Regions from separate parts of the Lawsonibacter sp. JLR.KK007 genome, predicted to be linked through region 1. Evidence: predicted binding sites of a transcription regulator. Region 1 holds the regulator's gene; the other holds the start of a gene.
What was found. Region 1 encodes LexA, which represses DNA repair genes until DNA is damaged. Its sites were predicted from a motif close to CNAACANNTGTTNG; they were not measured.
Positions count from the first base shown of each region.

Region 2: the regulator LexA is predicted to act here: its motif matches at 8,837-8,850, upstream of VV088_RS01575 (putative DNA modification/repair radical SAM protein).

Region 1 is NZ_JAYWSY010000002.1:492,363-508,340, reverse strand. It holds gene VV088_RS12325 (hypothetical protein) at 1-28, opposite strand, end outside; gene VV088_RS12320 (hypothetical protein) at 28-1,329, opposite strand; gene VV088_RS12315 (M56 family metallopeptidase) at 1,319-2,257, opposite strand; gene VV088_RS12310 (BlaI/MecI/CopY family transcriptional regulator) at 2,254-2,625, opposite strand; gene VV088_RS12305 (WecB/TagA/CpsF family glycosyltransferase) at 2,901-3,620, shown strand; gene VV088_RS12300 (DJ-1 family glyoxalase III) at 3,633-4,178, shown strand; gene VV088_RS12295 (5-formyltetrahydrofolate cyclo-ligase) at 4,150-4,737, shown strand; gene VV088_RS12290 (hypothetical protein) at 4,794-4,958, opposite strand; gene mltG (endolytic transglycosylase MltG) at 5,077-6,267, shown strand; gene VV088_RS12280 (peptidase U32 family protein) at 6,323-7,537, shown strand; gene lexA (transcriptional repressor LexA) at 7,577-8,194, opposite strand; gene VV088_RS12270 (NUDIX hydrolase) at 8,340-8,960, opposite strand; gene VV088_RS12265 (DUF975 family protein) at 8,973-9,872, opposite strand; gene VV088_RS12260 (MBL fold metallo-hydrolase) at 9,966-11,561, opposite strand; gene yabP (sporulation protein YabP) at 11,716-12,009, shown strand; partial or broken gene yabQ (spore cortex biosynthesis protein YabQ) at 12,006-12,266, shown strand; gene VV088_RS12250 (FtsB family cell division protein) at 12,499-12,774, shown strand; gene VV088_RS12245 (S1 RNA-binding domain-containing protein) at 12,835-13,305, shown strand; gene VV088_RS12240 (GNAT family N-acetyltransferase) at 13,369-13,875, shown strand; gene VV088_RS12235 (SF0329 family protein) at 14,013-14,534, shown strand; gene VV088_RS12230 (amidohydrolase) at 14,528-15,682, shown strand; gene hpf (ribosome hibernation-promoting factor, HPF/YfiA family) at 15,800-15,978, shown strand, end outside.
Region 2 is NZ_JAYWSY010000001.1:246,129-262,106, reverse strand. It holds gene VV088_RS01610 (MATE family efflux transporter) at 1-944, shown strand, start outside; gene rbr (rubrerythrin) at 1,036-1,572, shown strand; gene VV088_RS01600 (adenylosuccinate synthase) at 1,771-3,063, shown strand; gene VV088_RS01595 (S41 family peptidase) at 3,074-4,924, shown strand; gene VV088_RS01590 (CobW family GTP-binding protein) at 4,941-6,047, shown strand; gene VV088_RS01585 (TIGR03943 family putative permease subunit) at 6,058-7,005, shown strand; gene VV088_RS01580 (sodium-dependent transporter) at 7,092-8,477, opposite strand; gene VV088_RS01575 (putative DNA modification/repair radical SAM protein) at 8,871-10,136, shown strand; gene VV088_RS01570 (TIGR03915 family putative DNA repair protein) at 10,148-10,984, shown strand; gene nrdR (transcriptional regulator NrdR) at 11,109-11,564, shown strand; gene gluQRS (tRNA glutamyl-Q(34) synthetase GluQRS) at 11,590-12,498, opposite strand; gene VV088_RS01555 (metallopeptidase family protein) at 12,517-12,900, opposite strand; gene VV088_RS01550 (hybrid sensor histidine kinase/response regulator) at 12,897-15,554, opposite strand; gene VV088_RS01545 (ABC transporter substrate-binding protein) at 15,606-15,978, opposite strand, start outside.

The sequences.
Region 1 (15,978 bases):
GGGTGCGGGGCATTTTCTCATATATCATCAGCGATCCTCCTGACATGCGTTCTGCGCTTCAACCATAGTGTCCCAGGTGCTCTCCAAAATGAGCCAGCCCCGGTTATTGAAGCTGTAGATGTTATAGAGCTTGTTCTCCCAGTCCTCGGTCCAGCACGCCTCGATCAGGTGCTGACCCTGGGGGACAACCTCCACCTCCCCGGCCAGGGAGAAGGCATATTCAAACCGTCCCTGCCCCTCATTCCAGCGGAACCAGCGGCAGCCCTGATTTCTGGTGCTGTCGCAGAGGACGGCAAAGTCCTCCGCGCCGTCGAAGTTGATATCCTGAATCCAGACGTGGGAGGGGTTGTCGGCCACGAAAATCTGATCTGGGAAGCGGTCGTCCCCCGGGATGTCCTCCGGAAGGATGGTCTGGATCAGCATATTCGGGTTGAACATCATATCCCCGTCGAACACCTGAATCTGGTCGTAGATCAGGTGGGGACCGAACTCTTCGCCGGAGACCCGCCCCCGCAGCGCCAGGGTCAGCACCCGCCCACCGGTGACAGTGACCGTCTCGGCGTCGGTAAAGTAGCCGTCCCCCACAAAATCCCAGCCGGTCCCGTTCCAGCTCAGGGTGTAATACTCCGGGTCGTGCCACTTGTCCACCAGGAGGGGAATGCGGACGTCGCAGAGGGGGGAATCCTCCCGGCCTGTGAGGTAAGCGCCGGATATGGTGGATGCATTCTCGGTACGGTAACGCTCGGTCAGGCTGCCGTCGGTAAGCTCAAAAATATACATTTCGGCGGCGCCGTAGGTGCTGGTGGGATAGTACAGCTCCAGGACCAAGGCGTCCCGGTCCGGGCTGGTGAGGAATCCGGCCATCAAGTCCCCGATACCCAGCCAGCCCTCCTCCGTCCATTGGCGCTCCACCGTTTCGCCCCGGCCCAGGGCGGCGGTGAGGGTGATGATCGTGCTGCCGCTCTCATCCTGTGGGTCAAACCGGGTGGTGGCCGTGACGGTGTCCGCCAGGCCGTCCCCGTCCAGATCGGCATCTTCATCTTGCAGCACCACCTGGTGCTCTTGAATCTCCATCTCTAGCTTCTGCTCCGGCGGGTCGGGGAGGTCCGCCAGGGATCTGCTGGCCCCGGGCTCCGGGGCCTCCGTCTCGGACATCTGGCAGGACACCAGATTCCCGCAGAAGATACACACGGAGAACATCAAAATCAAAAAGGGCAGGGGCGGCCGCTTTTTGGGTCCGGAGAAGATGTTGCGCAGTCGAATTTCCGTCTCCCTGGCCGATCCGGACAGGGGAGTGGAGAAGGGTGTGCGGGGCATGTTATTCTTCATGGGTGTTTTCCTTTCTATTTTGTAATCTGGCCACAGCGGCCAAAATGGTCTGGCCGTAGCCGGAGTAGTCCTGGGGGGACAGCCGGCGCAGGGCGTCCTCGTCGCAGGCCAGCTCGGTGTCCCGCTCCACCAGGCGGATCATATACCACATCAGGGGATTAAACCAGTACAGGGCGTTGACCCACATAGCCAGAGATTTCAGCCAGATGTCGCCCCGGCGGTAGTGGGTCAGCTCGTGGAGCAGGGAGAAGGCCAGCTCCTCCCCGGTGATTTTCCCCTGGGGCAGAAGGATCGCCGGGCGCAGCGCTCCGGCCAGCATGGGCACCTTCAGGCCCTGACACACCAGCAGGCGGGGCCGCCGGAGGAGCTTCAGCTGGTCGCCCAGGTGGTTGAAGGCGGCCACCGCGTCCCAGTCGGTGACCGGGGCGGACCACCGGCGCAGGTAGGACAAAAAGCGGAGGTGGGTCCCGGCGTTCCACACCAGCATCCCCGCAGCTCCGGCCAGCCAGACGGTGAACAGCAGCCGGGGGAGGCCGGCGGACGTCTGCTCAACCGGCGCGGCGGGGGTGAGGATCGGTCCGGGGGCGGCGGCGGAGCCGTCCCCGGAGGCGCTGGGCGGCTGGGGCTGGCTCTGGGAGGGAATCGGGAGGGTGGGGGCGGGATTGTTCTCCGGCTCGTCTCCGCCGGGGGTGAAGGGATGCTGGACTGCAGGCGGGTTGGGGATGTCCATTTGGATGGGGGCATGAGCCTCTCCCCGGAAGACGAGGGGCAGGGGAACGGCCAGCCGCAGGCACAGCAGCAGCCAGGCCCAGCACCGCCACTTGGCCCCGTAACGGCCCCGGGTGGACTGGCCTGCCCAGGCCAGCAGCAGCACAGCAGCGGAACCCCCGAGGGTGAGGGCTCCTAAGGTGAGCAGAATTTGATTCATCGCAGCTGCCCTCTGTTCAGCTGGTCCAGCAGGGCCTGGAGCTCCTCCAGCTCGTCCTGGCGCATCCCCTCCCGGGCCAGGGCGGCCACAAAGTTCCGGGGAGAGCCGTAGAGCCGGTCCAGCACCGCCCGGCTGTCGAAGGACTGATACTCCTCCTGACCCACCAGAGGGGTGTACCGGTTGCCCTTTCCCACCCGGCGGACGGCCACAAAGCCCTTGTCCGCCAGACGGGAGAGGTATGTATTAATGGTGTTGGCCGCCCAGCCGAAGGGGGCCAGCTTGTCCTCCAGAACGGCCCGAGGGGTGTCGGGACCGGTGGCCCACAGGGCCTTCATCACTTCAAGCTCGGTATCGGGGAGCCGCTTCATAGAATCACATCCACTTCAAATGTAGTTGATTTTATACTACGCTTGAAGTAGATGATGGTCAAGTTACAAAGTAGTTACAAACGCAGAGGGCGGCTGGAGGATCTTAAAAAAACCTTCACGGAAATTTCATAGACTTTTCCAGCGGACCATGGTAGAATAACAAAGAGTATAAGGAAAGGTGTATCCGTCCCTGTTTGAGCGACTGTCCAACCGGGAATCATCACCCTGATGGGCAAAACAGGAGCGGGAGGCGCAAACCGCGCATGGAGGTACGTTTGAAAAAAGAAGTTTTAGGCGTCAGCTTTGACGACCTCACCCGGGAGGAGGCCGCCCAGGCGGGGGCCGCCCTGCTGGCGGAGGATAAGTTTCACTATGTAGTCACCCCCAACCCGGAGTTTATCCTGGCGGCGGAGAAGGACAGCGCCTTCCGTCAGGTGCTCAACGAGGCGGACCTGGTGCTGGCCGACGGCATCGGAGTGGTCTACTCGGCAAAGATCCAAGGCACCCCCCTGAAGGGCCGGGTTACCGGCATCGGCTTTGCGGAGGACATGCTGGCCGCGCTCCAGGAGCGGGGCGGGCGGCTCTATCTGCTGGGGGCCAAGCCCGGCGTGGCGGAGGAGGCCGGCCGCCGCATTGTGGAGCGGTACCCCGGCGTCACCCTGTGCGGCACCCAGGACGGCTACTTCAAGGACGAGGAGGCGGCGCTGCTGAAGGTGGCCGCCGCCCGGCCAGACCTGCTGTTCGTCTGTCTGGGGGCCCCCAAGCAGGAGAAGTGGATGGCCCGGTGGGGCAGGCACACCGGGGCCCGGATGGCCATCGGCCTGGGAGGGGCGCTGGACGTGTTCGCCGGCAAGGTGGAGCGGGCCCCGGAATCCTGGCAGAAATTGGGCCTGGAGTGGGCCTACCGGCTGAAAAAGGAACCCCAGCGGGCGGGCCGTATGGCAAAGCTGCCCCTGGTGCTGGTGAAGGCCGCAGGACGGCGGCTGAAAAAATAGGAGGAATGGATTATGGTATACGTTCTGTTAGCCCCCGGCTTTGAAGAGGCGGAGGCCCTGGTCCCCGTGGACCTGCTGCGCCGGGCCAATGTGGAAACGGCGACGGTGTCGCTCACCGGCGAACCCGTCCCCGGCAGCCACGGCATCACCGTGACCGCCGACCTTGCCATGGACCAGGTGGACCTGGACCGGGCGGAGATGGTCGTCCTGCCCGGCGGCGGTCCGGGGTACAAGAACCTGGGGGCCGATCCCCGGGTGGAGCAGCTGGTCCGGGAGGCGGTGAAGCGGGATATCTGGGTGGCCGCCATCTGCGCCGCCCCCACCCTGCTGGGAAAGTGGGGCCTGCTGGAGGGCAAACAGGCGGTCTGCTACCCCGGCATGGAGGAGGGCCTTGTCGGCGCTCGGGCCTGGAGGGACCGGGCCGTGAACGTGGTGACAGACGGCAAAATCATCACCGGGCGGGCCGCCGGCGCCGCCTTTGAGTTTGGGCTGTCCCTGATTGAGGCTCTGGCGGATGAGGAGAAGGCCGGTGACATCCGGGACAGTGTCTGCTACTGACCTGGAGAAGGGGGAGCTGCGCCGGGCCGTCCGGGCGCGGCTGTCCGCCCTGACCCCGGAGGAGCTTGTCCAAAGTGACGAGGCCCTGTTTACCCGGTTTCTGGCCCTGCCCCAGGTGGAGGAAGCGGACACCATCTTCGCCTTCTGGGGCATCCCGGGAAAGGAGCCGGATACCTCCCGCCTGATTGGGGAGCTGGTCCGCCGGGGCAAGACCGTGGGCCTGCCCCGGATGCTGCCCGACCGCCGGATGGAGGTGCGCCGGTACGACCCGGACAAGCCTCTGGTGACGGTATCCTTCGGCATCTCTGAGCCGGGGGAGGACTGCCCGCTGCTGGCGCGGGAGGAGATCGGGCTGGCGCTGGCGCCCGCCGTGTGCTACGACCGGCGGGGCTTCCGTTTGGGCTTTGGCGGCGGCTACTACGACCGCTGGCTGGAGGGTTTTTCCGGCGTGACCGTGGGCCTGTGCCGGGAGGCGGTGCTCCAGGACCGGGTCCCCACCCAGGCCCACGACGCCCGGGTGGACATCCTGCTCACCGAGGGGGAGAGCCTGTCCCTTTAAGGGACGGGAAAAGAGGGGGAGCACCCTCCCCCCGCCTTTTCCGCTGTGTAGGCGGCTCAGCCGCAGCAGTCGCAGTCGTTGTCGCAGCCGCAGTTGTTGTTGCAGCCACAGCCGTTGTTGCAGCCGCAGCCGCTGCCGCCCCAGCCCCAGCCGAACAGGATGATGATCAGGATGATGATCCACAGCGCGCTGCTGCCGCCCCAACCGTTGTTTCCACACATGATAGTTCACCTCTCTTAAAATCGCGCCGGGACGCTGTCCCCGCGTTCTGTATCATTCTATGGCTCCCTCTTGTCCCTGGTGACAGGAGGCGGGAAAATTTTGTTAGGAGCTGACCCTATGCCTCAGGATTATTACGACCCCAGGGACCGGTACGAGGAGCGGGACGCCTACGCCCCGTCCCAGCGGGAGCGCAGCGGCGCCTCCCGCAGCCGCGACCGGGAGTATGATGCTCCCCGCCGCCCGAAAAAGAAGAAGCGCCGTTCCGCCGCCCGGACCGCGTGCCTGGTGCTGCTGTACGTGGCGGCGGTGATCGGCTCATCCGTCCTTCTGGCCTGCATCGGCTGGACGGCTGCCGGCGACGTGCTGGCCCTGAACAAGCCGGAGAAGACGATCATCTTCACCGTCACGGCGGACGAGGACTTTGACAGCGTGACCAGCCGGCTGAAGGAGGAGGGGATGATTGAGTATGAGTTCCTCTTCAAGCTGTTCGCCTCCATCACCCACAAGAAGGACGCCATCGCGGCCGGAAGCTACACGCTGAATACGGATATGGACTACCGGGCCCTGCTGGCCGGTATGAGCGCCACCTCCGCCAACCGGGCAGAGGTGACGGTGGTGATCCCGGAGGGCTACAATATCGACCAGATCTTCGCCCTGTTGGAGGAGAAGGGGGTCTCCACCGTGGAGAAGCTGCGGGAGGCCGCAGCCACCCATGACTACGCCTTCTCCTTCCTCCAGGAGATTCCTCTGGGGGACTACAAGCGCCTGGAGGGCTACCTGATGCCCGCCACCTACGATTTCTACACCAACCACGACCCCGTCTATGCCATCAACAAGCTACTGGTCCACTTCGACAGCCAGGTGCGGGATGATTTCCGGGGGAAGGTGGCGGAGAGCGATTACACGCTGCGGGAGATTTTGACCATCGCCTCCCTCATCGAGCGGGAGACGACCGGCAACGACCGGACGGATATCTCCGCCGTGATCCACAACCGCCTGAAGAATCCGGACAGCGGCACCCAGGGCTACCTCCAGATCGACGCCACCCTGTTCTATATCAACGGCGGCAAGGAGCCCACCGAGGCGGACAAGTCCATCGACTCCCCATACAACACCTATATGTACAAGGGTCTGCCCCCCACCCCCATCGCCAATCCGGGCATGGAGTCCATTGTGGCCGCCATGAACCCCTCCGACAGTAAGGCCTTCTACTACGCCCTGGGCGATGACAACACCCACCACTTCTTCCGGACCTACGACCAGCAGCAAACGTTTATTAACAGCCAGGAACGGTACAAAAGCAGTTAAAAGCGGAAAGCGTCCACCGGCCATGTCCGGTGGACGCTTGTTGAGGAGAGATACTATGAACAGGATCGAGCTGCTCGCTCCGGCGGGCGATATGGAGCGCCTGCAGATGGCGGCGGCCTATGGGGCGGACGCCGTCTATCTGGCGGGGAACACCTTTGGGATGCGCTCGTTTGCCGGGAACTTTTCCCCAGAGGAGCTGAAAACGGCGGTGGCGCTGTGCCGCAGCCGGGGGGTGCGGGTCCATGTCACCTGCAACACCATGCCCCGGAACGATGAGACCGCCCGGCTGCCCCAGTGGCTGGAGTACCTGGAGGAGTTGGGGGTGGATGCGGTGATCCTGGCGGACGTGGGGGTGCTGGCCCTGGCCAAGCGTCACGCCCCCCATGTCCAGTGCCACATCTCCACCCAGGCCAGCATTGTCAACTACCAGTCCGCCCGGGCCTGGCACGATCTGGGGGCCAGCCGGGTGATCCTGGCCCGGGAGCTGTCCCTGGATGAGATCCGGGAGATCCGCGCCAAAACGCCCCCCGAGCTGGAGATCGAGGTCTTCGCCCACGGGGCCATGTGCGTCAGCTACTCGGGGCGGTGTCTGCTGTCCAACTACATGACGGGCCGGGACTCCAACCGGGGGGCCTGCGCCCAGCCCTGCCGCTACCAGTACGCCCTGATGGAGGAGAAGCGTCCCGGGGAGTATTTTCCCGTATATGAGGAGAATGGGGAAACTTACATCATGAACTCCCGGGACATGTGTATGATCGATCACGTGGCCGAGCTGATGGAGGCCGGAGTGGACTCCCTGAAGCTGGAGGGGCGGGCCAAATCGGCCTACTACGCCGCCATTGTCACCGGGGCCTACCGCCACGCCATCGACGCGGCGGCGGCTGGGGCGCCCCTGGACCCGGTCTGGCGGGACGAGGTGGAGCACATCAGCCACCGGCACTACTCCACCGGCTTCTTCTACGGCCCGCCGGGGCAGTTTACCGAAAACGCCCGGTACGTCCGGGACTGGCAGATTGTGGCCAAGGTGACGTCCTGCGACGGGGAGGGCAATGCCATTCTCACCTTGAACAACAAATTTTCAGTGGGCGATGAGCTGGAGCTGGTAGGGCCTGACGTCCGGCCCCAGGCCCTGACCGTGGAGGCCCTGTGGGACGGGGACGGCCTCCCCCTGGAGGAGGTCCGCCGCCCCCAGATGGTCTTTTGCATGAAGCTGCCCTGTCAGGTTCCGCCTCTGTCCCTGCTGAGAAGAAAGGCGGACCTGTCTCCCTGAACATGAAACGCGCGCCCCATATGGGGCGCGCGTTTTGGTTCAGTACCGCCGTACCACGGCCACCACCCTGCCGATGATCTCGGCGTAGGTGCCGTCGATGGGTTCGTAGTCCGGGTTTTCCGGGAGCAGCCAGACCTGGCCGTCCCTGCGCTGGTAGGTCTTAACGGTGGCCTCGTCCTCAAAAAGGGCCACCACGATCTCGCCGTTGCGGGCCTCCTGCTGGCGGTGGACTACCACCAGATCGCCGGGCAGGATGCCGGCGTTGAGCATGGACTCCCCCCGGACCTTCAAGGCGAAGTGCTCGCCGGACAGGCCCTGGGTGTCAAAGGTGAGGTAGTCCTCCACGCACTCCTGGGCCAGGATGGGGGAGCCGGCGGCCACATTGCCCACGATGGGCACCTGGTTGGCGCGGGGATCGGTCTCCTCCGGGACCAGGCCCACGGAGACGCCGGGCAGAGAGATGGCCCTGGTCTTGCCCTCCGCCTTGATGATGACGCCGGCCTCCTCCAGCCCCTTCATGTGAAAGTGGACGGTGGAGGGGGATTTTAAGCTCACAGCGGCTCCGATCTCCCGCACGGAGGGGGGGTAGCCGTGTTCGTTGGTGAAGGAGAGGATAAAATCGTAGATCTCCTGCTGCTTCCGGGTCAATTTGGCCATAATAACGGCTCCTTTCGGTTGGGGCGTCCCCCATTGAAGACCATAAAGAGGATAATGTGATTATAGCACAAATTTTCCGGCCTGTCAAACAAATGTTTCATAGAATTTTGGACAAACAACACTCCATCGCGGAGCATTCCGGCCGTCAGTCCAGCAGCGTGGTCCAGTGTTCGGCGTGGTGGGCCTCGAAGCACAGCCGGATCTGTTCCTCGGTGGTTTTTCCGGTGGCCAGAGGAGGCAGCTCGTCCAGGGAAAAGTAGCGGCTGTCCAGCGTTTCCAGGTTGGGCTGGAAGGAGCCGCCGGTCCGGTCGCACAGCACCAGTACCTTGCAGACTCCATAGGGACTCATAGGCCGGTTGCGCCTGTGCTGGTCCTGGAGGGCGATCACCCGCCTGACCGTGACGTCCAGTCCGGCCTCCTCCTTGACCTCCTTCACGGCGTTCTCCCCCACGGTGATATCCACATCCGACCACCCTCCGGGGAGGGCCCAGAGGCCGTCGCTCTCCTGGACCAGGAGGATCTTCTCCCCCTGGAAGACGGCGGCCCTGGTATCCAGCTTGGGAGTCTGGTAGCCGGACTCGCCGCAGAACAGGTCCTTCACCTCCTCCAGGGGGAGGCCGGTGTGCTGTGCCATAATTTCCGCAGAAATCTCCCGGATGCGTGCGTAACGCTCCAGGTCGAATTTGTCATGGCCGTATTCCAGTCCGGCCTGGGCCAGGGCCTGAAGCTCCACCGCCCAGTCCAGCCACTGCGGTCTCGATTCCATAGGCGTTCCTCCTTACAGCGGCGGCATATCGGGCTGGTCCATCGCGTCGGAGGCGGCCAGGAGCCGGGCGTCGTAAAAGCCGGCCCGGGCGGTCTCCCGGTAGGGAATCAGCCACAGAGACACCGGGACCGTCACCAGGGTGCTTAAAATGACCACGGGCGCGGAGTAGATGAGGTCGATGGCCTGGTTCAGCAGGGCGTCGTCCAGGAACAGGTTGGTGGTGAGCAGTCCGGCCTGGCTGAGGAAGAGGAGGATGACGCCCTTGGACAGCACGAAGTTGATGGCTTCCCAGCCCAGGAAGGAGAACTCCAGCTTGAACAGCTCCCACTTCCAGCCCCGCATCAGAGAGGAGCTGCGAAAGATGGGGGCGGTGGGGCCGTCGTCCGGGCGGTCGGCCAGCAGGTAAGGGGCCAGGGCAAAGCGCAGGTTGAAGAAGATGATGGTGGCGATCAGCCCCACGGCCAGGATCAGGAGGCTCAGCATTCCGATCCCGGACCCGGCGTCCATCAGGAGCAGAAAAAATACCGGGATAGATAGGACAAAGGCCACCACAAAGTACCAGCCCAGCACCCGGACGTAGATGCCCAGCTCCATCAGGATGACCCGTCCGGCGACGGAAAAGCCCTGCATCAGGGAGTTGACGTCAGGGTCCAGCTGGCGGTAGGTCCACAGCGCCCACAAGCACAGGCCAAAGCGCACCACGGTGGTGTAAAAGGTGAGCAGCAGCTGGAAGAAGAGGCTGAGGTCAAAGACCAGCCCCGCTCCTCCGCTGGGGACAGGGATGAGGCTGACCAGCCAGGACACGCCGGTCGTCATGGCCAGATAGGCCAGGGCCACGATCCAGAATTTGGGGTCGGTGAGGGCGATGCGCTCCCGGGACTGGCGCTTGAGTTCAACGCGGTCTATTCCCATAGAAGTGTCTCCAATCTTGGTGATGTCAGGGGATGGAACCATTATATGCTAAAAAAACGGCGGGGGCAAGCCCCCGCCGCGGAAAATACGAAATTACTCCCATTTCTCCATAAGCTGCCGGATCTGGTCGGCCAGCTTGGCCAGGTCCTTGTTGGACCGGCCCCGGCTGCGGCTGACCAGCTCGGCCAGGTCGTGGGACACGTTCTGCAGCCGCAGATAGGCGGAGGAGGGGGCGGCGGCGGAGCCCACCGTCTTCTTGACCTCCAGAACCACGCCCTTGGCCAGCATGCAGTTTGTGGTCAGGTCGTAGACCTCCTCGTAGAGGGGGGCGTGGGCGGGGATGCCCCGCTGGTTCAGGTCGTTGGCGAACAGCTCGGTGACCTCCCGGTCCCCGTGGACCACGAAGACCTGCTGGGGCCGGGGGGAGAAGTGCTCCACCCATTCCAAAAGGTGGTCCCGGTCGGCGTGGGAGGACAGGCCCTTGAAGTTGACGATCTTGGCCCGGACGGAGATGTCCTCACCGAAGAGCTTTACCGAGCGGGCGCCCTCCAGCAGATGGCGGCCCAGGGTGCCCTCCCCCTGATAGCCCACGAAGACCACGGCGCACTCAGGCCGCCACAGGTTGTGCTTCAGGTGGTGGCGGATGCGGCCCGCGTCGCACATGCCGGAGGCGGAGATGATGATTTTTGGAGTCTTGTCGTCGTTCAGCGCCCGGGACTCCTCGGTGGAATGGGTGAGGGTCAGGCCGGGGAAGGTGAACAGGTTCTCGCCCCCCTGGACCACGGCGATGGCGTCGTCGTCCAGGTAGCCGTTCAGATTGCCGGAGTAGATTTTGGTGGCCTCAGTGGCCAGAGGGGAGTCCACATAGACCTTGAAGGAGGGCAGAGACTGGACCAGGCCGTCCCGCTTGATTTCTCGGAGGTAGTACAGGAGCTCCTGGGTGCGGCCCACGGCGAAGGAGGGGATGACGATGTTGCCCCCCTTGGAGAAGACCTCGTCGATCAGCGCGGCCAGCGCGCCGGTGTAGCTCTCCGGCGGCTCGTGGTTCCGGTCGCCGTAGGTGGACTCCATAATCACGTAGTCGGCGCTGTCCACGAAGGAGGGGTCTCGAATGATGGGCTGGGCCTCGTTGCCCAGGTCGCCGGAGAAGACGATCTTTTTGGTGACGCCGTTCTCGGTGGCCCAGACCTCCAGAATGGAGGAACCCAGCAGGTGGCCCGCGTCGCTGAAGCGGACCTTAACCCCTTCGCACAGGTCGAACAGCCAGCCGTACTCCACCGTCTCCAGCATGTGGATGGCCTCCTCGGCGTCCATCAGGGTGTACAGCGGCTCCACCGGGGGCAGGCCGGCGCGCTTGCCCTTCTGGTTCTGCCAGTTGGCGTCCCCCTCCTGAATGTGGGCGGAGTCCCGCAGCATGACGGACAGCAGCTGAGCCGTCAGGCCAGTGGTGAGGATGCGGCCGTTGAAGCCCTCCTTGACCAGAAGGGGCAGACGGCCCGAGTGGTCGATATGGGCGTGGGTGACCAGGACATAGTCGATGTAATTGGGGGAGAAGTCCAGAATGTTGCCGTCGTGCTCGTCCTTGCCCTGCTGCAGGCCGCAGTCGACGAGGATCTTTTTGCCGTTGACCTCCAGGCAGTGGCAGCTGCCGGTGACCGCGTGGGCGGCGCCGAAAAATGTCAGTTTCATGAAACAGCCTCCTTATGTATGTGGACACCTTGTTTTTCTTGTCTCTATTGTACACCATCATCCCGGGAAATGCTATAGGAAATTGTGATTTTTTACAAAATAGTCATAAAGCCCATCCCCCGTCCCATAGGATAGAGGGAAAGGGGGAAGCGCTATGGCATTTGTGGACGACCGGGCCCGTCCCGAGATGGCCCACCACATCATCCTGGAGGAGCGGGAGCAGCTGTCTATCTCCGGCGTGGAGGAGGTGGAGAGCTTTGACGAGAACACCATCCTTCTCATCACCGCCCAGGGGGCGCTGGAGATCCAGGGGGAGGGGCTGCACATCGAAAAGCTTTCGCTGGACGGGGGCGACCTGCGGGTGGAGGGCCGGGTGAACGCTCTGCTCTATGAGATGGACGGCGGCCGCCGGGGCGGCGGGCTGCTCGCCCGGCTGCTGGGCGGATGACCGTTGATGTGGCCCAGCAGGGCCGGGCGCTGTGCCAGGCTCTGTTGCTGGGGGGCGCCATGGGGGTGGTGTACGACCTGTTCCGCATCCTGCGGGTGCGGGTGAAGGTCAGGCTTCTGGGGCCGCTGCTGGACCTGCTGTTCTGGCTGGCGGCCACCGCCGCTCTGTTCGTCTGGTCCCAGAGCGCCTGGGGCGGGCAGGTCCGGCTGTACGGCGCGGCCTTCTGCCTGGCGGGCGGAGCCCTCTATTTCTGGGCGCTGAGCCCGTTTTTCCTGCGGCTGGGGTACCTGGGAGCCGATTTGGCGGCCGCTCTTTTGGGCATTTTGACCTTTCCGCTGGGGGCGGCAGAGGCGCTTCTGAAAAAAATCAGAAAAATTGTAAAAAATGTCTTCCTTTCCTGGACGAAATGGTATAGAATAAGGGCCACAACAGAGCGGTTGGATGCTGCGGCCCGCCGCCGCACCCTTCGGGAGAGAGGAGAGAACGTCCATGACCTTCAAACGAGCCGGTTTTCTGACCAAGATCGTCGTGCTGGCACTGCTGATCTACATGGCCATCTCTCTGCTGGATCTGAGGAAAAAGATCCAGGACGTTCAGCTTCTGCGGGACGATCTGTCCCGGCAGGTGACCGACCAGCGTTTGGAAAACAAAAAGCTGGAAGACGCCATCGCAAACAGCGACGACCCTGAGATGCTGGAGCAGGTGGCCCGGGACCGGGGCTATGTGGAGGAGAACGAAACTCTGTTTATCGACGTGGCCAACTGACTGGCCGCGCCATACCCAGCGCGTGTGTTGTAAATTTTACAAGGGAGGATCTGGCCTTCAATGGAGTTAGCGGTAGGGGCCATCGTGGATGGCAAGGTGACAGGCATCACAAAGTTCGGAGCCTTTGTGGCTCTGCCGGAGGGGAAATCCGGTCTGGTCCATATTTCGGAGATTGCCTATTCCTATGTGAATGAGGTGAGCGACCACCTGCACGAGGGGCAGGAGGTCAAGGTGAAGATCATTGGCATCGACCAGGTCAAACGGATCAATCTGTCCATCAAGCAGGTGGAGCCCCCGCCCCAGCGCGCTCCCCGGCAGGGCGGCGGGTCCCGGCAGGGCGGCGGAGGCCGTCCCCCCCGTCAAGGCGGAGGGGGTTCCCGTCCCATGGGCTTTGTTCACCAGGCCCCCAAGGAGCCCACCGACTTTGAGGACCGGCTGAAGCAGTTTATGCAGTCCTCCGACAGCAAGCTGTCCGAATTGCGCTATATCGAGAAGAAGGGCGGCAACCGCCGGGGCGGCGGGCGCCGGTAAGCATTGATAAGGGGGGCCGTCTGCGGACGGCCCCTGTTTGATTTTTTGTGTGAGGTGACCGACATGGATTGCATGATTCGCAAGTGGAGGATTTCGGACCGGGAGCGTCTGGCCGAGATGCTCAACAACCCCAAGGTGCTGGACAACCTGCGGGACGGCCTGCCCTATCCCTACACCCCAGCGGACGGGGAGGAGTACATCCGCTCCATGCTGGCGGCGGACGAAACAAAGACCTTCGCCTTCGCCATCACCGTGGACGACGCGGTGATCGGCAGCATCGGCGTGTTCCGAGGGGAAAATATCCACTCCCGTACTGCCGAGCTGGGCTACTACATCGGCGAGCCCTACTGGGGGAAGGGATACGCTGCCAGCGCGGTGAAGCAGGTCTGTCAGTATGTGTTTGCGAATACCGACATCCTCCGGATCTTTGCCGAGCCCTTCGCTTATAACGCAGCTTCCCGCCGGGTGCTGGAGAAGGCGGGCTTTCAGCTGGAGGGGACCCTGCGCAGCAATGCGGTGAAACATGGGACGGTGCTGGACATGACCATGTACGCCCTGGTGCGGGAATAAAAAAGACGCCCCGTTCGGGGCGCCCATGTGCGGGGAGAGACTCGCACAAAGCATATTGGTCGAGCTGGGACGAGTCTACCATAATTTACCAGACAAGTCAATGGGAAGTTTTGTCGTTTTTTGGGAAGGAGCAAAGCATGCCAACTTGGAGCGGTACAAGAAAAAAGCTGGAAACGGACTATCTCTGTCCCGCCCTGCGGGGGAGGGTGCGGTACTTCGCTACCACCTACAGCAAGTGCCCCGACCATGAGGGCCGGGCGGCTATCCTGGTGGACGGGGTGGAGGTGCTGAAGAGCAGCTACTACGAATTTGCCCCCGCCTATTGGAAGCTCCAGAGCGAGCTGAGAAAGTTGGAAGAGACCGACTGGCGGGAGGCCGCTTTCAAGGCCGGCCAGACCATCTTGGAGGATGGTCTGTTCGACCAGCGGGACTTCTACGCCGCCTTTCAGGAGTTCGACAACCAGAGCATGGAGACCAGCCTATCCAGTGAAAACCCCATCGTCCGAATCTTTGCCCTGCTGGACCGCCGGCTGGGCAAACGGCGTCTGGCCGCCCTGGAAGAGACCATGGAGAACGAGCTGGACTGGGTGCGCCCCTTCTACCTCCTGCGCATAGAGGCGGAGGGGCTGAACTTGCAGAAGGAGAAAGAGGTATGCTGATTATCAACGGCACCGTCCACACCATGGACGGCCCGGTTATGGAACACGGCTACGTAGCGGTTGCGGGAAGCAAAATTGCGGGGGTTGGCCCCATGTCGGAGCGCCCCGCAAATTGGGAAGGGGAGGTCATCGATGCGGAAGGGGGGCATATTTGTCCCGGCTTCATCGACGCCCACTGCCACCTGGGGATGTTTGGCGACGCGGTCGGCTTTGAGAGCGACGACGGCAACGAGGAAACCGACCCCTGTACGCCTCAGCTGAGGGCCATCGACGCCATCAATCCCCTGGACCGCTGCTTTTCCGAGGCCCGTGCGGCAGGGGTGACCACCGTCCTCACCGGCCCCGGCTCGGCCAACCCCATTGCCGGGCAGTTCGCCGCCGTCAAAACCGACGGCCGCTGGGTGGACGGCATGATCGTCTGCGCTCCCGTGTCCATGAAGCTGGCCCTGGGGGAGAACCCCAAGCAGGTCTACCATCACCGGGACGAGACCCCGGTCACCCGCATGGCCACCGCCGCCATCATCCGGGAGAACCTGCGCAAGGCGGTGGAGTACGGCGAAAAGCTGGACAAGGCTGCCCGGGACGAGGAGACCGATCCGCCCGATTACGACGCCAAGCTGGAGGCGCTCCTTCCCGTGGTCCGCGGGGAGCTGCCTGTCCACATCCACGCCCACCGGGCGGACGATATTGCCACTGGGGTGCGCATCGCGAAGGAATTTGACTTGAAGTGCGTCATCGTCCACGGCACCGAGAGCCATCTCATCCCGGAGCTGCTGGCGCAGGAAGACATCCCGGTCATCACTGGTCCCGCCCTGGGGGATCGCTGCAAGCCGGAGCTGGCCAACATGAGCCTGGAAACCCCCGCCGTCCTCTGCCGGACGGGGGTGCCCTTCGCCATCTGCACCGACCACCCGGAGGTGCCCGTCCAGTATTTGCCCCTGTGCGCCGCCCTGGCCGTGAAGGGCGGACTGGACGGGGAGACCGCCCTGGCCGCCATCACCATCAACGCCGCCCGGATCGCCGGGCTGGACGGGGCGCTGGGCTCCCTCACCCCCGGCAAAGAGGCCGACCTGGTGGTCACCAGCCGCCATCCCCTGGAGCTGCTGGGCCGGGTGAAGGCGGTCTTCATCGGCGGGGGAAGAGTTTAGAAAAATTTAACAAAAACCATTGGACTTTCTGCCGTTCTGTGGTATAATAAGGCCAACCGGAGGGAGGGAGCCTCCAGCCGGCGTATACCAGCCCTCTGGGCGAAAGGAGCGACTGCAATGAAATTTGTATTTACGGACAAAAAGGTGACCCTGCCCGACTCCGTGCATAAGTACGCGGAGAAAAAGGTGGGCAAGCTGGACCGTTTCTTTAAGGAGGACGCCACCGCCGCCATCACATTCAGTGTGGAGAAGGAGCGGAACAACAAGGTGGAGATCACCATCCGCTCCAGCGGCAC
Region 2 (15,978 bases), on a different contig from region 1:
ACTGCATCGCCTATGGCCGGGTCCTGCTGGCGGGGACCGCCCCCTTTATGCTCCAGATCTCCTTCCAGGTCTTCTTCGTCACGGCGGAGCTGCCCAAGCTGGGGCTGGCGGTGTCGCTGGCCTCCGGGTGTACCAACATTGTGATGGACTACGTCCTCATCGCCCTGTGCGATCTGGGCATCGCCGGGGCGGCCTGGGGAACGATACTCAGCTATGTCATCGGGGGCTTGCTCCCCCTGCTGTACTTCCTGCGCCCCAGGCGGGGCCGGCTGCGGCTGTGCCCGACCCGGCTCTACCCCAGGGAGCTGAAAAACGCCTGCTCCAACGGCTCTTCCGAGCTGATGAGCAACCTGTCCTCCTCCCTGATCGGGATTCTCTACAACCTCCAGCTGATGCGCTTGGTGGGGGAAGCGGGCGTGGCGGCCTACTCGGTGATGATGTATGTGGACTTCGCCTTTGCCGCCGTCTTTTTGGGCTTCACCATGGGGGTAGGCCCGGTTATCGGCTTCCACTTCGGGGCGGACAACCGGGCGGAGCTGAAAAGCCTGCTGCGCAAGTGCCTGACGGTGGTTGTGCTCTGCTCGGCGTCCATGGTGGTTCTGTCGGAGGCGCTGGCCCGGCCCCTGGCGCTGGCCTTTGTGGGCTACAGCCCCGCCCTGATGGATCTGACGGTCCATGGCTTCCGGATCTTTGCCCTCAGCTATCTGTTCGTGGGCTTTGGCATCTTTGGCTCCGGACTGTTCACCAGCCTGTGCAACGGACCGGTATCCGCGCTGATTTCCTTCCTGCGCACCTTTTTGTTCCGGGGCGGGATGGTGCTGCTTCTCCCCCTGCTGCTGGATCTGGACGGCATCTGGCTGGCCGTGGTGGCCGCCGACGGCCTGGGCGCCGCCGTGGCCCTGTTCCTCACCTGGAATTACCGCAAGCGGTACCACTATTGGTAAAAAAATCCCCCGGTTCCATTGACAACCCCTCTGGAATCTGATATGATGGCTTTGCCAAAACGCGAATAATTATTATTAAGGAGGAATACCCATGCCTGAACTGAAGGGAAGCAAGACCGAGCAAAACCTGTGGACCGCCTTTGCCGGGGAGAGCCAGGCCCGAAACAAGTACACCTACTTCGCCTCCAAGGCCAAGAAGGAGGGCTATGTCCAGATCGCCCAGCTCTTTGAGGAGACCGCCGCCAACGAGAAGGAGCACGCCAAAATCTGGTTCAAGCTGCTGGGTGGCATCGGCACCACCGCCGAAAATCTGGAGGCCGCCGCCCAGGGGGAGAACGCCGAGTGGACCGACATGTACGCCAAAATGGCCCAGGAGGCCCGGGAGGAGGGGTTTTTGGACATCGCCTTCCTCTTTGAGGCGGTGGGCAAAATCGAAAAGGAGCACGAGGAGCGCTACCGCAGGCTGCTGGCCAACCTGGAGGGCGGGCTGGTCTTCTCCCGAGAGGGCGACATGATTTGGCAGTGCGCCAACTGCGGCCACATCTGCGTGGGCAGGCAGGCCCCGGAGGTCTGTCCCGTCTGCCGGCACCCCCAGGCTTACTTCCAGATCAAGGCGGAAAATTATTGATCCCTTCCCCCGGGACCCCAGCCCATGGTTCCAGAATATGTGCGGTCCCCGCTCTGCAGCCGGAGCGGGGACCGCCGCATTTCTGTCGCTTTTGCCCTTGCAAGCCCGCACAAAAAGAGGTATAATACCCCCGTTACGGGGGGCTGGAAAAGGCGGACCCTGTTCTGGCCGCGAATCCCGGTCCCCGGAGGCAGCAATATGGTAAAAGCAATCGTAGGCGCCAACTGGGGCGACGAGGGCAAGGGCAAGGTCACCGACCTGCTGGCCGAACAGTCCGACGTGGTCATCCGCTTTCAGGGCGGGGCCAACGCGGGCCACACCATCATCAACGGCTACGGCCGCTTCGCCCTGCACACCCTCCCCTCGGGGGTGTTTTACCCCCACGTCACCAATGTCATCGGCAACGGCGTGGCCCTGGACATCGCCAAGCTGGCCGGCGAGCTGGAGGAGATTCAGGCCCAGGGGGTGCCCGCCCCCAACGTGATCGTCTCCGACCGGGCCCAGCTGCTCATGCCCTACCACATCCTTCAGGACACCTATGAGGAGGCCCGCCTGGGCGGCAGGGCCTTCGGGTCCACTAAGAGCGGCATCGCCCCCTTCTACTCGGACAAGTACGCCAAAACGGGCATCCAGGTCTGCGACCTGTTTGACGAACCCCGGCTGCGGGACCGGCTGACGGCGGCGGTGGAGCTGAAAAACGTACTCTTCCAGCACCTGTACCACCAGCCCCCTGTGGACGCGGAGCAGCTGCTGGCCCAGCTCCTCGTCCAGCGGGAGCAGATCCGCCCCTACGTGGGGGACACGGTGGCCTTTGTCCACCAGGCCCTGAAGGAGGGCAAAACCATCCTGCTGGAGGGTCAGCTGGGCTCCATGAAGGACCCCGACCTGGGCATCTTCCCCATGACCACCTCCTCCCACACCCTGGCCGGATACGGCTGCGTGGGGGCCTCGGTGCCCCCCACCGCCATTGAGGATGTGATCTGCGTCACCAAGGCTTACTCCTCCTGCGTGGGCTCCCAGACCGAACCCTTCGTCAGCGAGGTCGCCGGCGAGGCGGGGGATGAGCTCCGCCGCCGGGGAGGCGACCGGGGCGAGTTCGGCGCCACCACCGGCCGGCCCCGCCGGGTGGGCTGGTTCGACGCCGTGGCCACCCGGTACGGCTGCATGGTGCAGGGGGCCACCCAGGCGGCCCTCACCTGCCTGGACGTGCTGGGCTACCTGGACGAGATCCCTGTCTGCGTGGGCTATGACATCGACGGCACGGTCACCGATTCCTTCCCCACCACCCCCGCCCTGCTCCGGGCCAGGCCCGTCTTCCAAACCCTCCCCGGCTGGAAGTGCGGCATCCGGGGCTGCACCGACTACAGCGCCCTCCCCGCCAACGCCCAAGCCTATGTGGATTTCCTGGAGCAGCGCATCGGCGTGCCCATTACCATGGTCTCCACCGGCCCCAAGCGGGAGGAGATGACCTGCCGTACACCCAAGATTTAAGGAGAATACCATGAAAAAACTGCTTTCCTCTCTGCTGGCCCTGAGCCTGGGCCTGTCTCTGACCATCCTGCCCGCCTCCGCCCTGACCCTGGAGGACGCCAAACAGCTGCTGGCCGACAACTATGTGGACGGAGTGCCTCCGGAGATCCTGGAGCTGGACTCCCTGGACGCCATCCTGGAGGCGCTGGGCGATCCCTATACCTTTTATATGACTCCGGAGCAGTACACCGCCTTCAACCAGTCGGTCAACGGCTGGACGGTGGTGGGCATCGGAGCCACCGTGGAGACCGCCTATGACAACGGCTACCGCATCATGTCCATCCTGCCCGACTCCCCCGCTCTGGAGGCGGGCGTCCAGCCCGGCGACATCCTCATCGCCGCCGACGGCGTGCCCATGTCCCCCGAGGTGGACCCCCGGATTCCCATTGTGGGCGAGGAGGGCACCCCCCTCACCATCACCGTCCGCCGCGGCGGGCAGGAGCTGGACTTCTCCATGGTCCGCCGGGCGGTGGACATCCCCATCGTCACCTATGAGCAGGTGGGAGACGCCGGCGTCATCGAGTGCATCAGCTTCGGCTCCACCACCGCCCAGTCCTTCCTGAACGCCATCCGGGAGCTGGAGGACGGCACCTCCGTGTGGGTGGTGGACCTGCGGTCCAATCCCGGCGGCGACAGCGGAGCCACCTCCCTGTCCGCCGGACTGTTCACCGGCGGGCGGATCATGCTCTACTTCCGGGACGGCAGCGGGGACTACTATTACCGTCCCGGCATCGCCGCCGCCACCGAAAAGCCGGTGATCGTGCTCACCAGTGAGCACTCCGCCAGCGGCTCGGAGCTGTTCGCCGGCGACATCCGCACCTACCGCACTGGCATCGCGCTGGGCCAGCGCACCCTGGGCAAAGGCACCGCCCAGATCGTCATCGACGACACCAACAGCTACGCCATGGAGCCGGGCGAAGCCATGAAGATCACCGCCTACCGCTTCTTCGCCCCCGACGGAGCCACCAACCACATCCTGGGCGTGCTGCCCACCCTGCTCATCTCCCCGGAGAACACGGAGACGGCGGCCATGCTCCTCACCAGCGCCAAGCCCACCCGGGCCGCCGGCTGCCTGAAGCTGGAGATTGCGGACCAGACCTTCTATATCAACGCCGCAGAGGCGGTGAAGCAGGACAACAAGGCCGCCTTCACCGAGCTGCTGGAGGCGCTGCCCCCCTCCGCCATGCTGTACGAGGGCAGCGGCACCCTGACCTGGACGGAGATCACCCCCGCTCAGCTGGCCCGGAAGCAGGGGCTCTCCTTCACCGCCCGAACCTTCTCTGATGTGGCCGGCAGCCCCTACGCCCGGGAGATCAACACCCTGGCCGCCTACCTCATTCTGGACAGCAGCGCCGGTTCCTTCCAGCCCGCCAGCGACATCACCCGGGGCCAGTTCGCCGCCATGACCGCCTCCGCCCTGGACCTGCCCGCAGGAAAGAGCGCCAAGTTCTCCGACGTCCCCGCCGGGCATCCCTACGCCGACGACATCAACGCCATGACCGATCTGGGCTTCCTCTCCGGCCGGGGGGACGGCACCTTCGGCCCCGAGGACACCATCACCGTGCAGGAGGCGGTGACTGTTCTGTCCAGCGTGGCGGCCTGGACCAGCATGGACGGCTTTAACCTGGACCGCACCGATCTGATGCTGGAGGAGCTGCCCGACTTCTACCACTGGGCGGAGTGGGCCCGGGTCCCCGCCCGCAACCTGACCATTCTGGAGGCCCTCCCCGACGGCCTCACCCCCACCGCCAACCTCACCCGGGAGCAGGGCGCGGCGATGCTGTGCCGCCTGATGGAGAGCATCCACCTGATCTGGGATTAAGAAAGGAAGGACACACATGACCAAGATCGACATTATTTCCGGCTTTTTAGGCGCAGGCAAAACCACCCTCATCAAGAAGCTGCTGGAGGAGAGCTTTCAGGGGGAGAAAATCGTCCTGATCGAAAACGAATTCGGCGAGATCGGCATCGACGGCGGCTTCCTCAAGGACGCCGGGGTGGAGATCACCGAGATGAACTCCGGCTGCATCTGCTGCTCCCTGGTGGGCGACTTCGGCGCCGCCCTCAAGCAGGTGCTGGCCGACTACGCCCCCGCCCGCATCGTCATCGAGCCCTCCGGCGTGGGCAAGCTGTCCGACGTTGTCGCCGCCGTGGAGCGGGTGCAGGCGGAAACCCCCGATCTGCACCTGAACAGCTTCGTCACTGTGGTGGACGCGGGCAAGGCCAAGGTGTATATGAAAAACTTCGGCGAGTTCTTTAACGACCAGGTGGAACACGCCTGCGCCATTATTCTGTCCCGCACCCAGAAGATCAGCGAGGACAAGCTGAATACCGCCGTGGCCCTGCTGCGGGGGAAGAACCCCAAGGCCGCCATCCTCACCACCCCCTGGGACCAGCTCACCGGCGCGCAGATCCTCACCGCCATGGAGGGCGGCCGGGACCTGGCCTATGAGCTGATGGAGGAAATTGAGCAGCACCACCATGAACACGAGCATCATCACCATCACGACCACGAGCACGGCCATGAGCATCACCACGACCACGACCATCACGATCATGAGCACGAGCACCATGAGCATGAGCATGACCACGAGCACCATCATGAGCACGATGCGGACTGCTGCTGCGACGCCTGCTGCGGCCACGATCACCACCACGATGCTGACGAGGTGTTCACCTCCTGGGGCCGTGAGACCCCCCGGAAGTACAGCCGGGAGGAGCTGCAGGAGGCGCTGTCCGCCCTGGCCATGACCGAAGACTACGGCTATGTCCTCCGGGCCAAGGGGATGGTCCCCTGCGACGACGGGGAGAGCTGGCTCCACTTTGACCTGACCCCCGAGGAGTTTGAAATCCGTACCGGCGCCGCCGACTACACCGGCCGCCTGTGCGTCATCGGCTCTGAGCTGAAGGAGGACCAGCTGGAAACGCTGTTCCTCCTGGCGTGAGGTGAGCGCCATGCCCGATTCACGCATCCCGCTGTATCTCATCACCGGCTTTCTGGACGCCGGAAAGACCACCCTCCTCTGCGACACCCTGAACATGGACTACTTCAACGACGGCCAGCGCACCGTCCTGCTGCGGTGCGAGGACGGCGAGGAGGAGTATGACCAGCAGTTTCTCTCCCAGCGCAACTGCCGCCTGATCCCCATCGAGGAGCCGGAGCAGCTGAACACCGAGTTCCTCAAAGAAATCGACCGCCGCTACCAGCCCGAGCGGGTTCTGCTGGAGTTCAACGGCATGTGGCCGGTGAACGTGCTCCGAACCTGCCGCCTGCCCAAGACCTGGGGCCTGTACCAGGCCATCCACGTGGTGGACGGCTCCACCTTCGAGACCTATCTCAACAACATGCAGTCCATGTTCATCGACATGGTCACCGAGGCGGACATGGTCCTGTTCAACCGCTGCACCGAGGATATGCCCCTGTCCGGCTGGAAACGCTCCGTCCGGGCGGTAAACCGGATGTGCGAGATCGTCTTCGAGACCGAGCAGGGGGATGAGCTGGCGGTGGAGGACATCCTCCCCTACTCCCTGGAGGAGTCCCACATCACCCTGGAGGACCCCGACTACGGCATCTGGTACCTGGACATCCAGGAACACCCGGAGCGGTATGTGGGAAAAACCATCACCTACAAGGCCCAGGCCATGACGGGCATGAAGCTGCCCAAGGACGCCTTCGTCCCCGGCCGCAACGCCATGACCTGCTGCGTGGAGGACATCCGCTTCTTCGGCTTCCTCTGCAAGTACGCCAAGGCCCGCTCCCTGCGCAAGGGGGAGTGGATCACCGTCACCGCCGAGATCCGCTGGGAGCACGCCGACGTCTACGAGGACGAGGGCGTGGTACTCTACGCCCAGTCGGTGGAAAAGGCCCCCGCGCCAGAGGACCCTTTGGTATATTTCCGATAAGCCGCCAGCGGCCCCCGCACCAGCTATGGTGCGGGGGCCGCCTGTGTGTTTGACGATATGATACAAGCTTTTTTGCCCTCGATCTGTTATGATGGCCCAAACTGGTTCCAGTAGCCCATCACAAAGATGAACAGCACGATCAGGGGCAGGATATAGCTGACATAGAACCGCACCGCCTTGGGGAAGGCCAGGCCGTCGCCGGTGTTGGCCTCCGCCAGGAAGCGGTCCCAGCCCCAGCCCTTTTTGCTGGTGCAGAACAGCAGATAGACCAGCGACCCCAGAGGCAGGATGTTCTGAGACACCAAAAAGTCCTCAATGCCGGACACGTCCATCCCCAGCACAGTGAACCCGGACCACAGGTTGGACCCCAGCACACAGGGCATGGACAGCAGAAAGATGCCCACCAAATTGATCAACACCGCCTTTTTCCGGTCCAGCCCCCACCGGTCCATGGTAAAGGAGATGATGTTCTCAAACACGGCGATCACCGTGGACAGGGCGGCAAAGGACAGGAACAGGAAGAAGGCCCCTCCCCACAGCCGGCCCATGGGCATCGCGTTAAAAATGTTGGGCAGGGTGACAAAGACCAGCGCCGGCCCCTCCCCGGTGGACACGCCGAAGGCGGAGCAGGCGGGGAAGATGATCAGCCCGGCCACAAAGGCCACGCAGGTGTCCAGCACGCCGATGCGCAGGGCCTCCCCGGCCAGACGGTGCTCCTTGCCGATATAGCTGCCAAAGATGGCGATGGCTCCGATGCCCAGAGACAGGGTGAAAAACGCCTGTCCCATAGCGGCGAAGACCGTCTCGCCCAGGATGAACCGGCCCTCCCCGTCGTAAACCAGATTGCGGAAGTTGGGCTGGAGGTAGAACCGCAGGCCCTCCCCCGCCCCTTCCAGCAGGACGGAGTTCACCGCCAGCACCACCATCAGGGCCAGCAGGCAGAGCATCATCACCTTATTCACCCGCTCCACGCCGTTGCGCAGGCCCTGGGCGCACACCAGCATGCCGATGACGATGACGATGGTCATATATACCGTCATGGTCACCGGCTGGCTGAGCAGGCTGCCGAACACTCCGGCCACCCCCTCCGCGTCCAGTCCGGAGAAGCTGCCCCGGAGCATTTCCACAAAGTAGTACAGCAGCCACCCGGCGATGACGGTGTAGAACATCATCAGCAGGTAGTTGCCCGCGAAGCCCACATAGCTGTACCAGTGCCATTTGCTCCCCTCAGGCTCCAGGCGCTGGAAGGACAGGGCAATGCTCCGCTGGCTGCCCCGGCCCACGGCCAGCTCCATCACCATGACGGGCAGGCCCAAAATGACCAGAAACAGCAGATACAGCAGCACAAAGGCCGCGCCGCCGTATTTCCCCGTGATGTAGGGGAAGCGCCACACGTTGCCCAAGCCGATGGCGCAGCCCGCCGAGATGAGCACAAAGCCCAGGCGGGAGGAAAATGTCTCTCGTTTCTCCATTGACAAACCAAAACTCCTTTGCTATAATACACGCAAGAGGGGCTGACCTGGTGTGCACAGGTCGCACGGCTCTTCCTCAAAGATTTATAATCTGGAGAAATGCCGGTTTCCTATGCTAGGGGGGCCGGTTATTTCTTTATATTGAGAATGCCAAAAATAACAACGGCAATCAGGTTAAGTAGTGCCAAGACTTCTAACACCGACATTTTGTCACCTCCTTGCGGAGGTCAAGCCGTTCCCCTCTTGCTTGCAGGTATTATACCACATAGAGCAGGCTCTGTCCAATCCCTCCATTTTCCTGAAATTTCCCCCTTGACAGGGGGATTTTTTGCGCTATAATGATAGTACATCAGTTCTATCGAACGTATTTTCGTAAGCACCGAGGAGGTCCCCATGGAGCTGTTAGACAAGCTGAACATCCTGGCGGACGCCGCCAAGTACGACGCCGCCTGCACCTCCAGCGGACTGGACCGCTCCGGGCGGCCGGGGACCATCGGGAGCACCACCCTGGCGGGCTGCTGCCACTCCTTTTCGGCGGACGGCCGGTGCATCTCCCTGCTGAAGGTGCTCCAGACCAATTTCTGCGTCTACGACTGCCAGTATTGTGTCAACCGGCGGTCCAACGACGTGCCCCGGGCAGCCTTCACCCCGGAGGAGCTGTGCGAGCTGACCATGGGATTCTACCGCCGCAACTACATCGAGGGGCTGTTTCTCTCCTCGGCGGTGATCCAAAGCCCGGACTACACCACCGAGCTGATGATCCGCACCCTGCGCATCCTCCGGGAGACCCACCGCTTCGGCGGCTATATCCACGCCAAGGCCATCCCGGGGGCGGACCCCCTCCTCACCCGGCGGCTGGGCCTGCTGGCCGACCGGCTGAGTGTGAACATTGAGCTGCCCTCCTCCCCCAGCCTGGCCCTGCTGGCCCCGGACAAAAAGAAGGAGGCCATCCTTTCCCCCATGGGCCAGATCCGGGACGGCATCTCCCAGTCCAAGCAGGAGCTCGCCGTCTGCCGCCACGCGCCCCGGTTCGCTCCGGCGGGACAGTCCACCCAGATGATCGTGGGGGCCACCCCGGAGAACGACCGGCACATTCTCACCCTCACCCAGGCCCTCTACGACCGCTACCAGCTGAAGCGGGTGTTTTACTCCGCCTATATGCCGGTGTCCTCCAGCCCCCTGCTGCCAGTGCCCGAGGGCTTCCAGCCCCCTCTGCTCCGGGAGCACCGGCTGTATCAGGCCGACTGGCTGCTGCGGTACTACCACTTCCGGGCGGAGGAGATCCTGGATGAGGCCCAGCCCGACCTGGACCCCCGGATGGACCCCAAGTGCTGCTGGGCTCTGCGCCATCTGGAGTTCTTCCCGGTGGAGGTAAACCGGGCGGACTACGAGGCCCTGCTCCGGGTGCCGGGACTGGGGGTGCGGTCGGCCAAGCGGATTTTGAGGGCCCGGCGGGTAGGGCCGCTGAATTTCGAGGGGCTGAAGCGGCTGGGCGTGGTCCTCAAGCGGGCCCAGTACTTCCTCACCTGCTCCGGGCGGATGATGCAGGGCCTGCGCGTCAGCGAGGACGGCCTCCTCCGCCACCTGGTCTCGCTGGAGGCCCCCGCCCTGGCCGCCCCCGCGCCAGAACAGCTGTCTTTGTTTGACAACGCCGTGTAGGAGGTGCTTTCATGGCTTGGACACAAATCTGCTGCCAGTACGACGGCACCTATCCCGGGTTTCTCTCCGGCGTGTTTGACTGTTATGTCAACCGGGAGGAGCCGGTGGAGTTCCGCACCCCGGAGGACATGTGCTGCTCCCTCTACCCCCTGCGGACGGTGGAGACGGACGAGGCCCACGCTCAGCGGGTGTATCGGTCCTTTGAAACCTTCGGCCGGGAGGGCCGGGAGATGGCGGTGCGGTGTTTTCTCACCTGCCTGCCGGACAAGGAGCTGTGGCTGTGGCGCTTCCTCCGCCTGGGCTACCGGCTGGGCCCCCAGATCAGCCGCTGCCTCACCGACCCCACGGTGGACCGGGTGCGCAAGGCGGTGTGGCGCCTGGAGCACGAAGCCCACCAGTACAAGGGCTTTACCCGGTTCTCCCAGCTGAACGGGGTGCTGGTGGGGGAGATCGAACCCAAAAACCGGGTGCTTCCCCTGCTGCGGCCCCACTTCTGCGGACGGTATCCCCAGGAGCGCTTCGTCCTCCACGACCGCACCCACGCGGAGGTCCTCTTCCACCAGCCCGGCCCCAAGGGCTGGGCCATCCTGCCGGTCGAAGACTTCCAAGCCGGTCCCGCCGGACCGGAGGAGCTGCAGTACCGCCAGCTGTGGCGGGCCTTCTATGACACCATCGCCATTGAGGGCCGGTACAACCCCAAATGCCGCATGACCCATATGCCCAAGCGGTACTGGGCCATGATGACCGAATTCCAGAAGGACTGGGACGCCGCTCTGCCCGAGGTCCGCACCTTGCCCGGCCAGCCAAGAGAACCCGGCTGCAGCGGGTGTACTCCCCCCCGGGGCTGAGCCCTGCAGCCGGCGGGCCTTTTCATTTTCTTCCTAAAAAATGACAAAGGGACTTGTCTGTTTCCTGTATCGTGTGGTATAATAGCATAGAAACCGCCCCCGAACACAACAGGAGGTATGCGCCATGAAATGTCCCTACTGCGGCTATCTGGAGAGCAAGGTGGTGGACTCCCGGCCCGCTGACGAATGGGCCAGTATCCGCCGCCGCCGGGAGTGCCTGTCCTGCCACAAGCGGTTTACCACCTATGAGACCGTGGAGAGCCTGCCCCTTATGGTCGTCAAAAAGGATGGGAGCCGCCAGAGTTTTGACCGGGGCAAGGTGATGAGCGGCCTGATCCGGGCCTGTGAAAAGCGGCCTGTGTCCTACCAAACCCTGGAGGGGCTGGTGGCCGAGATCGAGCAGGTCCTGCAGAACCAGATCGACCGGGAGATCAGCTCCTCTCAGATTGGCGAGCTGGTGCTGGAGCGGCTGAAAACCATGGATGAGGTGGCCTACGTCCGTTTCGCCTCGGTCTACCGGGAGTTCAAGGATATCAACTCGTTCATGGCCGAGCTGGATCAGCTGATGAAACATAAATAACCGAACACAAAAAACAGACCGCCCTTCAGTGGATGCGGTCTGTTTTTATGTCCTGCTTTGGCAGCTTGTCCCAGGAAAACAGCGGGATCAGCTCCCGCGGTGAAATGGCCTCGGGGCGGTCAATGAGGCGGGCGGCATGGGCCAGCAGGCCCACCAGCTCCGGGGCGGCGTACCGGTCCTGCAGCTGTCCCAGCTCCTGATCCCGGTCCCGCTTGGCCAGGCGGCGGCCATCGGGGGCCAGCAGCAGGGGCAGATGGCCGTACTCCGGATGGGGCAGGCCCAGCCGGTCCTGCAGCCACAGCTGGCGGGGGGTGGAGGACAGCAGATCGCTCCCCCGCACCACCTGGGTGACCCCCATGGCGGCGTCGTCCACCACCACGGCCAACTGGTAAGCGTACACCCCATCGGACCGCCGCAGGATAAAGTCGCCGCAGTCCCGCCCCAGGTTTTCCTCAAACACGCCCTGAAGCCGGTCGGAAAAGGAGACCGTCTCCTCCGGCGTCCGCACCCGCCAGGCGGGACGGCGGAGCTTGGCGCGCACGGCACGCTCCTCCTCCGACAGCCGCCCGCAGCGGCCATCGTAGACCGCTGTGCCATCCGACCGGTGGGGGGCGGAGGCCGCCAGCCGCTCCGCCCGGCTGCAGAAGCAGGGGTAGATCAGCCCCTGCCCCTCCAGCGCCCGGAAGGCCGCGGCGTAGAGCTCGGTCCGCCGGGACTGATACACCGGCTCGCCGTCCCAGTCCAGGCCCAGCCACTCCAGGTCCCGCATCACCTGAGCGCAGTATTCCGGACGGCACCGGTCGGGGTCCAGATCCTCCAGCCGCAGGACCATGCCCCCGCCTTCGCTCCGGGCCGCCAGCCAGGCCAGCAGGCAGGACCACAGGTTGCCCAGGTGCATCCGCCCGCTGGGACTGGGCGCAAACCGTCCTGTCATAGCGCGTCTCCTTTCCCTTCACTCCGCTCCCTGGCCGTACTCCTCCATGGCTTCCCGCAGAAACTCCAGGTCCTTGTCGTCCAGGGCGTGGAGGCCGGCGGTCTCCTCCAGGTGGTGGGTAAACTCGTGGGCCACGGTGGCGAACATCTCGTCCTTCCAGACCGCCTCGTCCTCCTCCTGCAGCAGGGCGGCAAAGGAGCCGTAATACAGCAAAATATACCGCCCCAGCATGTCGTGGACATACTCCCCCATGACATACATCTCCCCCGGAGGGAAGGCCGGGTCGGGGAATTCCCCCTCCTCCAGCTGAATGCCGCCGTCCAGGTCCTCAAAGAAGGCGTCCGGAAAGTGCTCCGCGATCTCCTCCAGCCAATCTCCCATCTGGTCATAGGATGGTATCATAGCGCGCCCTCCAATGCGGTCTGAACGGTCTGCTCCAGCACCCTCATATCCACAGGCTTGGCCACATGGGCGTTCATCCCGGCGGCCAGGGCGTCCCGGATGTCCTCCGCAAAGGCGTTGGCGGTCATGGCCACGATGGGGATGGTCCGGGCCAGGGGGTGGTCCAGCCGCCGGAGGGCCCGCGTGGCCTCATAGCCGTTCAGAACGGGCATCTGCACATCCATCAGGATCAGCTGGTAGGCCCCTGGCTCCGACTGGGCAAAGGCGTCCACCACCAGCTGGCCGTTCTCAAAGATGTCGCAGCTGGCCCCCACGATCTGAAGCAGCTCGCGGAGGATCTCGGCGTTGATCTCGTTGTCCTCGGCCACCAGGATGTGCATGCCCTGGAGGACGCTGGCCTTTTTCTCCTCCGCCCGCTCTGAGAGCGGGGGGGCCGTCCGGTTGAGGATCGAATCCACCTTCTGGCGGAAGCTGGTCAGGAAGAAGGGCTTTGGCAAAAAGGCGTCCACCCCGGCTGCCCTGGCCTCCTCCTCGATCTCGGGCCAGTCGCAGCTGGTGAGCACCAGGATCGGGGGACCGTCCGGATCTGCCTGACGGATCCGCCGGGCGGTCTCCACCCCGTCCATGCCGGGCATCTTCCAGTCCAGCAGGACGATGTCGTACCGCCCCGCCCCGCCGCCGGCCTGCCGCACCAGCTCCACGGCGCTCTGGCCGTTCAGCGCATAGTCCACCGCCACGCCGGTACCCTCCATGGTGAGCTGGATATTTTGGCAGATGACCTCCTCATCGTCCACCGCCAGCATGCGGGTGATGCCCTGCCTGCGCCAGAAGTCCTGGTCAATGGCCTCGCTGCCGGCCTGCAGCTCCAGCTCCACCGTAAAGGTGGTGCCCTTCCCCTTCACGCTGTCCACCGCGATGGAGCCGCCCATCAGGTCCAGCAGATTTTTGGTGATGGCCATACCCAGGCCGGTGCCCTGGATCTTGTTGGTCACGCTGTCCTCCTCCCGGGTAAAGGCCTGAAACAGCTTTTTCTGATACTCCTCGCTCATACCGTAGCCGTTGTCGGCCACGATGAAGCGGAACCGGACCAGCTGCCGGGTGTGCTGCGGCAGCTCCTGCACCGTCAGGGTCACCCTGCCCCCGTCGGGGGTGTACTTCACCGCGTTGGACAGCAGGTTGAGCAGGATCTGATTCACCCGCAGCTTATCCATCACCACCTGCTCGTGCTTCAGCTCCCGGCTGTACACCTCAAACCGGTGGCCCTTGGCCCGCATCTGGGGCCGGATGATGGAGTCGATCCCCTCGATCAGCTCCACCATGTTCTCGCTGGACAGGTTCAGGGTGGTTTTGCCCGCCTCGATCTTGCTGATATCCAAAATGTCGTTGATCAGTCCCAGCAGGTGCTGGCTGGAGGCGGTGATCTTTTTGGTGTACTCCCGCACCTTGTCCGGATACTCCGCGTCCCGGGCCAGCAGGGCGGCGAAGCCCACAATGGCGTTCATGGGGGTTCGGATGTCATGGCTCATGTTGGACAGGAAGGAGCTCTTGGCCCGGTTGGCCTCCTCCGCGATCTGAAACGCCTGCTCCGCGGACTCCTTGGACTGGGCCAGCATGGCGTTGTACTCCTCCAGCTGCTGGTTCAGCTCCTCCTGCTGGCGCAGGTTGGCCTGCTCCTGGAGGTACAGCCGGAGGCTGCTGCGCCGCCGCAGCACCGCCGCCGCAGCCAGCACCGCCAGCACCAGCACCACCACCCCCAGGAACAGCAGCATGCGGATCACCATCCCCACCATGTGAACCGTCTCAGCGGCCACAAATTCCGCTGGGATCAGGAACAGCAGCAGGGTGTCGTAGTCCTCCAGGGCGGTGACGCAGTAGTAATACTCCCGCCCGTCCAGCCGGAAGTTGGCGCTCAGGGTGCCGGTCTGCTCCATGGCGGCCCGGATGTCCGGGTACCGCTGGCTATCCATCTCCTCCAGCACCTTCAGCACATTGTAGGCCTGGATCGTATTGTCCTGGGTGATATCGTCGTACATCCGGGTACCGTTGCTTTTCAGGATATAGGTCTCGCTCTGGCTGCCGTAGGCCGAGCTGTCGTAATACTGGGTCAGCGTATGGACGTCCGTCAGCAGCACGACGTGGGTGAAGCAGGCGCCATCCCCGGCCTGAAGGGGCTCCTCCAGGGTCTGCACAAAGGCCCAGGAGCTGTCCTCATACAGGTAGCTGTCCGAGACAAAGGTATACCGCTCCTGGTCTCCGGTCACCAGGTTGATGTCCGTCCAGACGCCGTGCTTGCCGTTGGCGTCATAGCAGCTGCCCTGGCTGTCCAGCAGCATCAGGGCGGAGCTGCTGCATTCCGTCTCCAGCAGCTGCTCCAGCCGGCCGATGGAGCGCACCGCGTCCTCCTCCCCGGCAAACTCCTCCGCCTCCAGCAGGTTGACGGCGGCGGCCAGGTAGTTCCAATGGGGGTCCAGCGCGTTGTTCAGGCTGGCCCGCACCTGGGTGGTGATCTCCACCAGCTGGGTGGTGCGCTCCACAAAGATCTGTTCCTCCAGATATTTGATGAAGAACGACCCGCCCAACAGCAGAAACATCAGCAGGCCCAGGACCAGCACAGCCGGAAGCACCATGTTCTGTTTTTGTCCTTGGGAGTCCATTGTGTTCGCCTTCTCTCTCGCTGTTATGCCTCCATACGGCCCTGGAGCGGCTCAGCTCCAGGGATTGCCGTCCGGGGATACGGTCTTCTGCCTGGTGAGCCACTCCCGCAGGAAGAGGCTCACCGACCCCTTCTCCACCTGGGCGCTGAAGCGCTCCCCAACCTCCTCGGTATAGCTGTTCATCAGGAAGGCCACCCGGTAGGTTTTGTCCTCCTCCGGCTCGCCGCCGCCCTTGACCACCAGAAGATAGGGGTAGGGGTCCCCGTCTCCGGCCAGGTCAAAGCCCCTGGCCTCCAGCTCCTTGGCCTGCCCGCCCGTCATGGTCAGGATGGCGTACTCCCCGTCCACCCCCGGCAGGATCGTACTGCTCACGTCGGTGTTGATCCGGTCCTGGTAGAGCTTTCCGGTCACGCCGGCGCTGGGC